3 regions of the Pseudoalteromonas sp. NZS71_1 genome follow, and region 1 is predicted to be linked to each of the others. Evidence: predicted binding sites of a transcription regulator. Region 1 holds the regulator's gene; each other region holds the start of a gene.

Region 1 (4,290 bases):
GCACAAAAATATGGCGCTGATAAAGTGGCCTTAATAACCACTGATACATACAGAATTGGTGCTTATGAACAGCTTGCTACTTACGGCCGTATTATTGGTTGTGGTGTAAAGCAAGTTAAAGATGCTAATGAATTAGCTGAAGTTTTATATCATTTACGAAATAAACGTCTAGTATTAATTGATACAGCAGGTATGAGTCAGCGAGATTTACGTTTGACTGAGCAGTTAAACACGTTAATGCGTAACCAACGTGTGGATATTCGCAGCTACTTAGTACTAAGCGCGACGGCACAAATTAATGTATTACAAGAAACAGTACGTCACTTTAAAAAAGTACAGTTAAGTGGTTGTATTTTCACTAAGTTAGATGAATCATTAAGTTTGGGTGAGATTATTAGTATTGCGATTCAAAATCGCCTTCCAATAGGGTATCTTACTAACGGTCAACGAGTGCCAGAAGATATTCGTGTTGCAAATGCTGAGAAACTAGTGAAAAAGGCTGAGCAGTTATATTTAAAAAGAACAAAAGCACAACATTCAAGGCACCAAGCAGTGGCGCCAAGTACAGTAGGGATGTATGATTAACACAGTATTAGATCAAGCAAGCGGCCTGCGCAAAATGAGTCAAAACAATAACAACGGCGTAAAAGTTATCGCTGTAACCGGTGGTAAAGGTGGGGTAGGGAAAACAAATGTTTCTCTAAATACCGCTATTGCACTAGGGCAACAAGGTAATAGAGTATTAGTGCTGGATGCTGACTTAGGTTTAGCAAACTGTGATGTGATGCTTGGTTTACGTGTAGAGCGCAATTTATCACACGTTTTGTCAGGTGAATGTGAGCTTGACGAGATTTTAGTTGAAGGCCCTGCTGGTATTAAAATTGTACCCGCTACATCGGGCTCGCAAAGTATGGTTGAACTATCGCCATCTGAGCATGCCGGGCTAATTCGTGCATTTAGCGAATTGAATACCGAATTTGATATTTTAATTGTAGATACAGCCGCTGGTATTTCAGACATGGTGCTAAGCTTCTCACGAGCAGCACAAGATGTAATGGTTGTAGTGTGCGATGAACCAACATCAATAACCGATGCTTACGCACTTATTAAAGTATTAAGCCGCGAGCACGGTGTTTATAAGTTCAAAATTGTTGCCAATATGGTCCGCAGTATGCGTGAAGGCACTGAATTGTTTGCAAAACTATCTAAAGTTACCGATCGCTTTTTAGATGTTTCAATGGAGCTAGTAGCAACGGTTCCTTATGACGAAAATATGCGCAAAGCAACACGTCGCCAAAAGGTGATTGTTGAGCTCTTTCCAAGTTCGCCAGCCGCTCTCGCGTTTAAAGCGCTGGCGACAAAAGCAGTTAAATGGCCAATACCAAATCAACCATCTGGGCATTTAGAGTTTTTCATTGAGAAACTAGTAAACGGCTAATTATGACAACATTGGTGAATAGAGCTATGGGATATCAATCAACACAAAACTTAAATGTGATTGTTGAGAAACATGCATCACTTGTTAAAAAAGTGGCATGTCATCTAATTGCTCGATTACCACCTAGCGTTCAGCTTGATGATTTAATTCAATCAGGAATGATAGGTTTAATAGAAGCTTCAAAAAACTTTGATGCAACAAAAGGCGCAAGCTTTGAAACCTTTGCCGGTATTCGTATTCGCGGGGCTATGCTTGATGAAATGCGCCGTGGTGATTGGGCTCCTCGTTCAGTACACCGTAAAAGCCGACAAGTTGCAGAGGCAATTACTGGGCTCGAAAGCAGTCTGAATCGCGAACCAACAGATACAGAAGTTGCTGAAAAACTTGAAATTTCACTCAATGAGTACCATCATATTTTGAATGATGTTAATACCAGTAAAGTATTAGGCATAGAAGACCTTGGTGTAGATGAGGATGTTATTACTCCCGTAGGCCAAGATTTAGCGCTAGACAAACCTTTTAATAATGTTAAAAATGATCGGTTTAATGAGTCTTTGCTAAATGCAATAAAGTCATTACCAGAGCGTGATGCGATGGTACTTTCTTTATACTATAACGATGAAATGAATTTAAAAGAAATAGGACATATACTCGATGTAAGCGAATCGCGTGTAAGTCAGATACATGGTCAGGCGATGATTAAGCTTAAAGCTAAAATCAATGACTGGATAAACTAGTAGTAAGTAAACTAAGGTTAATACCTCACTGGGGGATGTTTTGGATAAAAACATGAAAATTCTTGTAGTTGATGATTTTTCAACGATGAGACGAATTATAAAAAACCTATTACGTGACTTAGGTTTCACTAATGTTCAAGAAGCTGATGACGGGTCTACAGCTTTGCCTATGTTACAAAATCAAGTGTTTGATTTTGTGGTTACAGATTGGAATATGCCGGGAATGCAAGGTATTGACCTTTTAAGAGCAATTCGTGCAGATGATAAGTTAAAACATATCCCTGTACTGATGGTAACGGCAGAAGCTAAAAAAGAACAAATAATAGCTGCAGCGCAAGCTGGCGTTAATGGTTATATTGTTAAGCCATTTACGGCTGGAACATTAAAAACTAAATTAGAAAAAGTATTTGAACGCTTAGGCTAATGATGGGGGAGAGGCTTATGTCAGCACCAGCTGCGCCTCAAATAACGTTAGAACAAGCTCGTCAACTCGTCATTTATTTAGAAAACGATGAGCAAGATAAAGCTAATCAGTTGATTTTAGAGACAGCTTCGCAAGAGCAGTCTAAATTATTTGCTGAAGTTGGGAAGTTGACTCGTCAACTGCACGAAGCACTTAAAAGCTTTGAGCTTGATACTCGCTTAACTAACATAACGACAGATGCGATTCCAGATGCTAAAAAGCGGCTTAATTATGTTATAGAAATGACAGAAAATGCGGCTAATAAAACAATGGATGCTGTTGAGGCTAGTTTACCTATAGCTCAGCAACTTGCAGATGAAATATCTCATATCAAACCGACATGGGATCGTTTAATGAGCCGGGAGATTGAGCTTGGTGAGTTTAAACAACTTTGCCATAGTATCGATAAGTTTATGAATAACTCTCATCATAAAACGGATGAGCTTCAAAGCTTAATGACAAATGTACTAATGGCTCAAGACTATCAAGACTTAACAGGTCAAGTTATTCGCCGTGTTATAGAACTTGTTAGAGAAGTAGAAGAAAGCTTACTTCATCTTTTAACAGCGTTTGCTGAACAAGATGACAGTGACAACACAGCGAATAAAGTAGAACAACAAAAAATAAAAGAACCAGTTGCCACACAAACTTTAGCAGGTCCTGAAGGCCCTATTATTGATAAAGAATCGCGTAATGATGTTGTGTCTGATCAAGATGAAGTCGATGATCTTTTATCAAGTTTGGGCTTCTAAGAGGAGAGTAACTGCATGTTTGAAGTCGATGAAGATATTTTACAAGACTTTCTTGTAGAGGCAGGAGAAATCCTAGAGCTTTTATCTGAACAGTTAGTTGAACTGGAAAATAATCCAGAAGATACCGAGTTACTAAATGCCATATTCAGAGGCTTTCACACTGTAAAAGGTGGTGCAGGCTTTTTAGCTATGACAGAACTTGTTGATGCTTGCCACGGCGCTGAAAACGTATTTGATTTACTACGTCAAGGCGTGCGAACGGTCAATTCAGAGTTAATGGATGTTATTTTACAAGCGCTCGACACCATTAATGAAATGTTCGCGACTATCCAAAATAGGGATAAGCCAGAACCAGCAGATCCTGAGTTACTTCAAACCCTCCACATTTTGGGCCTACCTCCAACAGAAGCCGAGCTTAACGGAGTCGCTTCAGAAACTGACGTTGAACAACCTCTTGATGAAGTAGTTGATACGCCAATAGCTGATGAGGAAGATCCATTTGCATTTGATGAAATGTTTAGCGGAACTCCTTCGGTTAGTGATGCTGAAATAAACGAAATCACTGAAGATGAATTTGAAAACTTACTTGATGAACTACACGGTAAAGGACAAGGTCCTGCAGTTGAAAAGCCAGTAGCAAGTAGTAGTGATTTTAATGGTGATATTACTGATGATGAATTTGACAGCTTATTAGACGAGTTACATGGAGTTGGCAGTTTTGGTGAGGTTGCGAGTAAAGCACCTGAGCAAAGTAGTGCAGTTAAAGCACCTGTAGAACCAGCTAAACCAGCGTCAAATACTGCTAATTCATCAGATGATGAAATTAGTGATGATGAGTTTGAAGCGCTTCTTGATGAACTTCATGGTAAAGGCACTGCACCTAAATCAATAGAAAGCACT
Region 2 (4,290 bases), on a different contig from region 1:
TTTTGTTAAAATATAAATAAGCGGAAGATAACAAACAACAACGGTGCCTATATTAATAAATGGCAATAAGGTTTTATAAATGTATGTACTATAAGAAAGATCCCATAAATGGCGGTCGACTAATCTAAATAGCTGTAAAATTGGTGCCATAATAACAACCAATTGACCTAATACGCATTGCCACAAATAAACCTTATCTTTTAAACCCAGATATGCGATGAGTGCCATCCAAGCAATATCATTAAGGGCCCAAACAAGGTATCGATAAACATAAATCCCATTATCAAACTCTTTCAAGTAAGGATGAATAATGGTTCCATATAAAAAAAAAGCGGCTGTAATTAAAGCGAAACGCAGGGCCAAATAATCTTTTCTAAAATAAAAGATGAAAATAGCAGGGCTTAAAATAAACACCCAACTAGTATCTAATATCAATATAGTCTTTAAAAACCATTCAGGCATTAGAGTTAATCAAGTTTTTTTTCATCATCGTCATTACCACCGCCATTTCCTGGCATATGACTAAACTTATCGACCTTTTTCATAAACTATTCCGTTACATTTGTTAAAGAAAGCATACTTTATGATAAATAAGTGTGTTTGCCAATAAAAGTTATCTTACATCTATAGGAGCTGACTCTTTTGCTTTACCTTGTAATATAGATATTTCTACTCGGCGATTCCTGCGGCGATCTTCATCGGTGTCATTCGGTACAAGTGGTCGTGTTTCAGCTCGACCAACCACCATCATTCGGGTTTTATCAAATCCTTGGACTTTTTGCAGTTCACTTGCAACGGCTACAGCACGCTTTGATGATAGGTCCCAATTATTAATATATAACTCATTCGATACCTGAAAATCATCTGTATGGCCAGATACTGTTATTTCACCGGGTACATCTTTTAACAGCACACCGATATCTTGAATTATAGGTTTAAACTTAGGTTGTAAAAATGCACTACCTGAAGGAAATGAACCATTCTCTCTAATGCGAATAATTATTTGCTGCCCTAAAGACTCAAGCTCAATTGCGCCATCGATTATTTGCTTTTCAAGCTGCTGCGCTATCTTTTTAACAAGCTCGTTAGTTTGCTCCTGATCGGCTGCTGAAGTTGCTTGCTCAGAAGATTCTTCTTGTGAGGTACTACGAGATTCGCCACCGCGTTTATCCCCGCGCTGTTCTTGCCTGCCGCCTGCTGAGCTTTCATCGCCAGCCTGAAACTCTAACATTTGTTGAGTCATTTCGACTGTTTGCTGCTGAATGGTTTCTATTGGGGTTGGCTCTGGTTTACCTGGGGTAAACTCCATGGCAATAACAGAGGTCCCTTTAGGGATGTCTTTTACTTCAATTTTATTCTGCACACCAAAAGCAAACTTCATAGAGCCCGCAATTTGTTTAAACTTAAGTACATCCATTTCTGAAAACGCGAGCAAGAGTACAAAAAAGCACATTAACAGTGACATTAAATCGGCAAACGTTCCCATCCATGCAGGTAGACCTGGTGGTGGGCATTTGCACTCTTGATCAGACATAGTTACTCCTCGGTATCTACTTTGCGTTTAGATTCAGCTAAGTAATTTTTCAAAATACCTTCGATTACTTTTGGATTCTGACCATCTTGTATACCTAAAATAGCATCCAAAATTAAACGCTGATTCATAGCTTCCTCATCTTTACGCAGTTCAAGTTTTACCTGAATAGGAATTGCCACTACATTGGCTAAAAACGCGCCATATAAAGTTGTTAATAGTGCTACTGCCATTGCCGGACCGATTGCCTTTGGGTCATCCATGTTAGACAACATTGCAACCAAACCAATTAGAGTACCAATCATGCCCATTGCAGGCCCTATATCAGCTAACGACTTAAATAAACCCGCGCCCAATTCATGGCGAGTCGTGGTTAGAGAAATATCTTTTTGAAGTGTAGCGCGAACTACATCTGCGTCGTGGCCATCGACGAGCATGTCGACGCCTTTGCGCATAAAGGGGTTTGGAATTTCAGCTTCTTCGAGTGCTAAAAAACCGCCTTTACGAGCTGAATCAGCAAGTTCTACTGCTTTTTCGATAAGTATTTCTGGCGTTTCGATTTTAAACATAAACGCTTTGGCAACAACTTTACCTATCCCCAAAAATTGCGACATAGTGAAGTTTGATAAAACAATAAAGAGTGAACCACCAAATACAATAACCACAGACGGGGTATTGTAAAACATAGCCATTTCACCGCTACTACTCATAAACATAGACATGACAATTAAGCCAATTGCGCCTAGGATCCCGATTATGGTTGCTAAATCCACATTTCCTCCAGAAGTTTCATGCTTAATGGCCTTATCATAAACTTTTATTATTAACTGCTTATCGGCAACATATTGAATTGCTTAAGCCATTTTTATAAATAAACATAAAAAGCAGCCTTTAGCACTATCTTAGATCAAGTTATAAGGGCTACCTAATTATCAATTGATTTATTAAACCAACAGACCGCTATTAAGGCTTTATTAATGCACTTGAAATATAATTTAACGTTATAAAGGTAAAAAACCAATATCATCCTTTGACCTAGTTTAGCATTCCCCCTAAAATTGACCCCTAAATTTATTATGTAAGCTGAAATAAAGATGGCGACTAAAAAACCTGAAAACTTAAGTTTCGAACAAGCACTAGAAGAATTATCTACAATCGTTAGTGACATGGAACAAGGTGACTTATCGCTTGAGCAATCGTTAAAGCAATTTGAGCGTGGAATTGCATTAGCAAGTGCTTCATCAGGGAAATTACAGCAAGCAGAACAAAAAGTATCAATTTTGATGGGGAATGGCGAAAAGTCAGTACTTACAAATTTTGATAATGATATGGAATAGCTGTGAGCATAAAAAATCATATTGAACTTGCTCAAAAAGATGTAGTAGCGACCTTACAACAGCATTTTAACCAGCCTCTCGATACAGAAGAAACGGTAAAGAACGCCACCCAGTATGGATTATTTAATGGCGGTAAAAGATTACGTCCATTTTTAGTTTATGCCACAGGTAAAATGCTCGGCGCAAACCATCAAGACTTAAACGTACTTGCTGCTGCAATTGAGTGTATTCATAGCTATTCGTTAGTCCATGATGACTTACCAGCAATGGATGATGACGACTTACGCCGCGGACGCCCTACTTGTCATATAGAGTTTGGCGAGGCAAATGCAATTTTAGCCGGTGATGCTCTTCAAACTCTTGCTTTTGAGCTTATTGCGAATCACAAATTTGAATGCTCATCGCAAACACAAGTAAAAATGATTGCTACACTTGCCCACGCATCAGGCCTTCAGGGTATGGTTGGCGGACAAGGTCTTGACATAGCAGCAACTGATAAAGTAATTACCGTACAAGAGCTTGAGCGAATACATAAGCTAAAAACCGGAGCTCTAATTAATTGCGCAATTACACTTGGTGCACTGTGCAGTGAAAAGGCTGATCAACAAACCTTAGAAAATTTAAGTGTTTTTGGGTATGCTATAGGGCTAGCATTTCAAGTACACGACGACATTTTAGATGTTGAAGGCGATACAGTTATTTTAGGAAAGCCACAAGGCTCCGATATTGCCGCGAATAAAGCGACATATCCGGCGTTATTAGGTATGCTAGGCGCTAAAGAAAAGGCGCAGAATTTAATACAACAAGCCCATGAAGCGTTAGCAAATATAGATGCTGACACAACACTTCTTGCGTCGCTAGCAAATTATCTAATTGAGCGTGACCACTAATTTTTGCTCATACGTATTGCAATTAGCACTGACATTATTACTCAACATTAATTATTCGTAAAAGCTTTGAATTAATTAATGTTAGCGAAGGATATATATAAAACCATGACACTTGATAGTAGCAAGTATCCATTACTTAATTTGGTTGACGAGCCAGCCCAATTGCGTGACTTAGCGCAAGACAAACTCCCTGCATTTAGCAATGAGCTGCGCGATTATTTACTCAACTCAGTATCGCAAAGTAGCGGTCATCTAGCGTCTGGTTTAGGGACGGTTGAACTAACCGTTGCCCTGCATTATGTTTATAACACTCCAGACGATCGCCTAGTTTGGGATGTGGGTCATCAAGCTTATCCGCATAAAATTCTTACTGGTCGTCGCGAGCAAATGCACACCATTCGCCAAAAAGACGGTTTGCACCCTTTTCCTTTTCGCGATGAAAGCCAATACGATACGTTTAGCGTAGGCCATTCAAGCACCTCTATTTCAGCTGCCTTAGGTATGTCTATTGCCGCACAAAAAGAAGGTAAAG
Region 3 (4,290 bases), 110 kb from region 1:
TTTGGTGTGGTTGATTTAGGTGATGTTGACTTAAAGCAAGGTGAAAGCTCACCAATTCTTAATATGGTAGAAAAGCCGCCAGTAGATGAAGCTCCATCAAACTTAGCTGTAGTGGGTCGATACGTATTAAGCGAAAATATCTGGCCGTTACTTGCAAAAACTCCGCAAGGTGCAGGCGACGAAATTCAATTAACTGACGCAATTGCGATGTTAATGGAACACGAAAAAGTAGATGCATACGCTATAAAAGGCCGTAGCCACGATTGTGGAAGTAAAATTGGTTACTTAAAAGCAACGATTGAGTTTGCACTTCGTCGCGATGAATTTGCCGATGAATTAAAATCATTTATTAAAAAACTGATTTAACAGTTAACGTAAAACATGAAAGGCGCCTATATCGGCGCCTTTTTTTATGAGTTTTATCAGGATCAAAATAAGAAAAGGAATAGCTCTAAAATAAAAGTTTTTAAGTCATTACAGACATATTGTTATTTATGTTGTAAAGTTTGTGTTAATTGGCATTGAATTTGTATTAAATAATGCTCTCAAGGAAGGGGGGGAGTATGCAGCGTTGTGTTTTACGAAATACTGACAAGCATGCGAAGAGCTAAGTTTTATAGCTCACAGCTTAAATAAAGTTAAACGCTTTCTTGTGAGAATGTTTAACTGAAATGTAGTGTAAAAACACTGCTTTCAGGACAACTAATATATGTTTATATATAAAAAAAATAACATTGGGCTTTTACTTAGCTTGCTAATGCTTTTATTTGGTACAGCATGCAGCGTCTCGCCTGAAATAAAAACCATTGATGAACAACCTCAAAGTAACTCGCCTGACTACGTATCAATTACAGCCCTTGAACTTGCACAGCTAAAAGATGCCGCAATGCAGTGGCAACAAGCTCGTGAAGGTATAGAGCGAATTTTAAGATTAGAAAAAGAAATAACTTACCTCGTAAATCATATCGATATTATAAACAGCAAAGCTATTGCGCAGTCTAATCAAGGGTATAGCAGCAAGTCTGTACGCTCACCACGAAACACACGTAATGTTAAATCACGCCAACAAGTTAAACAAAATTACAGTAATAAAAAACAAACTGTAAAATTAAATAAACCTAAACATGTATTTGCTTTACAGGTAGCTTCGGTTGACTCAGAGCAAGGTGTGGCTAAAGCATGGCAAGAGCTAAATACTAAAGCAGCACCGTTGTTTAGAGACAAAATATTGACTAACGTAGAAACCGCCAAAATAAACGACAAAATGTTTTACAGGCTAAAACTTGGCTCTTACCAAAACTTTAAAAATGCAAAAGCAGACTGTGACGTATTCAAGTTGTACAAACTCGATTGCATAGTAAGTAACTATACCGATAAGCCAGTAAGGCTTTAGCGCACAGCATGTAATATCAATCTACAATAATACCTAATCAATTTGAAGGATTAGACCTGACGCTAACTTCGCTAATAATTTTTGATATACGACGGCATGTATGCCGGAGTTAGAGCAATGCAGCAACAATTAGTGATACCAACTAAATGATGAAATTTTGCCTTGTTATCGATATGGCTTTTCTTACCTCAAAATAGACTACTTAATTAAAAAGTTGCTATAAAGTGGCGCAAAATTTGCTTTGATTTATTATCTTGGTTAGTAGAGTGCATTTTGCAATGCGGTATTTTAAGTCTTGTCATTTAATATCAGTTTTATTCTTATCTTTTTATTTATATGGATGTAGCAGCGCAACTGTAAATAACGAGAGCGTGCAGCATTCTTTAATAACTGATAAACAAGTAAAAGAGTATGTTTCGCAGTGGCACTTACAGCAAGAAAGCATTGGTCGTTTAACTGCTATGGAAGATGATTTACAGCTATTAATTATGGCGTTATCGTCTCAAAGTGAATTAACTGAAAACCCGCCTTTACTCATGCAAAGTAAAACCGATATCACCTATGGTAATCAGCCTTCACAGAATTTGGAACCGACGGCACTAAATAACACTCCCGAAGTAAAAACACCAAACTTACAAAATTCAGAACTCACCTTAACAGATGAAACTAAAATTGGAGCACAGCTTGGTTGGTATTTAAAGCCAGAGCTTGTTAAAGCAAGAGTCGAAAGGCTTAAGCAATTATACCCCAGTGCATTTACTCAATTTAATTTTACTATGTTTGAACGTAAAAATAATAATATGACTTTGTATGGATTACGTGTAGGTCCATTTAAAAACGATGCTCAAGTAAGTGCGTTTTGTTATTTAGCTAATCAGCTTGATCAAGTATGTAATATTGCTGCTTTTGTCGGAAAACCAATATAATTAATAAATTAGGCCTTTTAAACTTATATAGTATTAAAGTATTTGTACTAATAGTCGATACTAACTATAGTTGGGCAAATATTTGATAAAGCCCATTTTCTTATAAGGATTTAGCATGAAGTTTTATTTATCTGCATTAGCTGTAGCCACCGTGGTCAGCTCGTTTAGCACTTATGCTGCTACAGAGTCATTTGAAGCGAAAGTAACAGTACAAAATGCTGTAGTACTCACAAAAGATAACGATTTAAATTTTGGTACTATTCGTGCTATTTCAGATCCATTAGGCGCCGAACAAGCAACGCTGACAGTTAATCCTGATCCAGCTGCTAGCAATGTTACTTCACAAGATAATCCAACTGGTAACGCTGCGAGTATCTCAATAATTGAAGGTGGTGAAGCGGGCGCTTTTAGTGTTTCAGATGTAGTACCAAATTCTATTTTAACCATTAGCGACCCATTAAATACTTTAGTACAACCTTTAGCTGGTCAAGGGTTGAATGAACCTGATTTTACTGTAGGTGCTTGGACTTACTTTATAACGAGCGGCACTAATGCTGGTGGATTATATACAAGTGCTACGCCCAACCTACAAGCTGGCGTTGATGGCGCTGTATCATTTAATATAGGCGCGACTCTTTCTACTTCATCAAACGCATCAAGTGTGGATTACCCTGATGGTGAGTATTCTGGTAGCTTTAATATTGAAGTGTCATATTAATTAGTGTTTAAACAAACAATGCGCTTTTTGTATGTTTCTGCTTGGCTTTCGTTAATGTTTAGCGAGCAAGCCTATAGCGCAAGCATACAACAAGAAGCGCTTAATTTTGGCACTTTAGTTATCCCTCAAAATAATACTTTAAGCTCTATAACCATTAGCCATGAAGGTGAAATAATCACATTTGGTAGTATTTACGTATTAACTGAGGGTAATCCCGCAGAACTTTTATTTACTGATTTACCTCCCCTTACTCAAATATCGTTTAACAAAACGAGTGACTCTACATTGCAAAGTGAAGCGCTAGGAGCTAATAGTGCCAAGTTTTCGGTTGTATTAGTGGATTTACCAAGAACGCAAACTAGCGATGAATTTGGAGAGCTTTTACTCAAAGTAGGTGGCCGTTTAATAACGACAGGGACTAGCCAAAGTTACTTAGATGGTAGTTTTATTACTGACACCCAATTAGAAATTACGATTGATTACTAAAGGAAAAACATGCTTTATAAAGTTGTAGTGCTGCTCGCACTGAGTGTATGTATTTTAGGAAAAAATGCATACGCAAATTTACTTATCTCTCCAACCCGTATTAGTTTTGATGAACGTCAACGAACCGCTAAAGTTACCGTAATTAATACGGGGGATGAATATCAAACATATCGTGTTTTATGGAGTGAGAAGCAAGCGCAACCTAGCGGTGGCTACATACAGTTGGCAGAGGCTACAAGCGAAAGTTTAAGTTCAATGGCACGTTTGTCACCAAAACAAATGCGTTTAGCACCAGGTGAAAAACAAACAGTAAAAATAGCAATACGTAAACCTAAAGGCCTAGCTTCTGGTGAGTACCGCTCTCATCTTCTATTTCAAGCATTGCCTGGTGAAAATACTAATAAAACAAGCTCAATAAAAGTTAATATGATTATGAGCTACAGCATTCCTATTTTGTTACGTAAAGACATGAAACAGCCAGAAGTTGCCATAGAGCATGCTAAACTAGTGCTAAATGAAAGCAATCAACGTCCTCAGTTTTTATTGAATATAAAACGAGAAGGTAAGTTTAGTAGCTACGGTAAATTAAGTGCTTACTTTGTTGATAGTAATAACGAGCAAGTTAAAATTGCAGAAATTGGTAATTTAAGTATTTATCCAGAAGTGGATAATGCGTTTGTAACCCTTAGTTTATTTAGTGACAAAAATTTAGATAAAGCAGGAAAAGTTATTTTTAAATATGAAGGCAGTCAAGAATATAAAGACCT

Evidence for each region. The regulator FliA, encoded in region 1, starts transcription of late flagellar genes. The targets are predictions, from matches to a motif close to CTAAAGNTNNNNNNNNNNNNGCCGATA.
Region 2: a site for FliA is predicted at 2,364-2,390, ahead of pomA (flagellar motor protein PomA). Genes of this name have one in related genera too.
Region 3: a site for FliA is predicted at 2,353-2,379, ahead of I6F43_RS03705 (DUF4402 domain-containing protein). Genes of this name have one in related genera too.

The regions. Positions count from the first base shown of each region.
Region 1 is NZ_JADYXM010000002.1:71,842-76,131, reverse strand. Features, by position in the region: gene flhF (flagellar biosynthesis protein FlhF) at 1-585, shown strand, start outside; gene I6F43_RS03300 (MinD/ParA family ATP-binding protein) at 578-1,438, shown strand; gene I6F43_RS03295 (RNA polymerase sigma factor FliA) at 1,465-2,175, shown strand; gene cheY (chemotaxis response regulator CheY) at 2,216-2,599, shown strand; gene I6F43_RS03285 (protein phosphatase CheZ) at 2,617-3,390, shown strand; gene I6F43_RS03280 (chemotaxis protein CheA) at 3,406-4,290, shown strand, end outside.
Region 2 is NZ_JADYXM010000009.1:177,387-181,676, reverse strand. Features, by position in the region: gene I6F43_RS14220 (hypothetical protein) at 1-462, opposite strand, end outside; gene I6F43_RS14215 (flagellar motor protein MotB) at 614-1,534, opposite strand; gene pomA (flagellar motor protein PomA) at 1,537-2,304, opposite strand; gene I6F43_RS14205 (exodeoxyribonuclease VII small subunit) at 2,626-2,868, shown strand; gene ispA ((2E,6E)-farnesyl diphosphate synthase) at 2,871-3,758, shown strand; gene dxs (1-deoxy-D-xylulose-5-phosphate synthase) at 3,864-4,290, shown strand, end outside.
Region 3 is NZ_JADYXM010000002.1:181,853-186,142, reverse strand. Features, by position in the region: gene galU (UTP--glucose-1-phosphate uridylyltransferase GalU) at 1-366, shown strand, start outside; gene I6F43_RS03715 (SPOR domain-containing protein) at 710-1,393, shown strand; gene I6F43_RS03710 (SPOR domain-containing protein) at 1,765-2,319, shown strand; gene I6F43_RS03705 (DUF4402 domain-containing protein) at 2,435-3,037, shown strand; gene I6F43_RS03700 (DUF4402 domain-containing protein) at 3,041-3,523, shown strand; gene I6F43_RS03695 (fimbrial biogenesis chaperone) at 3,533-4,290, shown strand, end outside.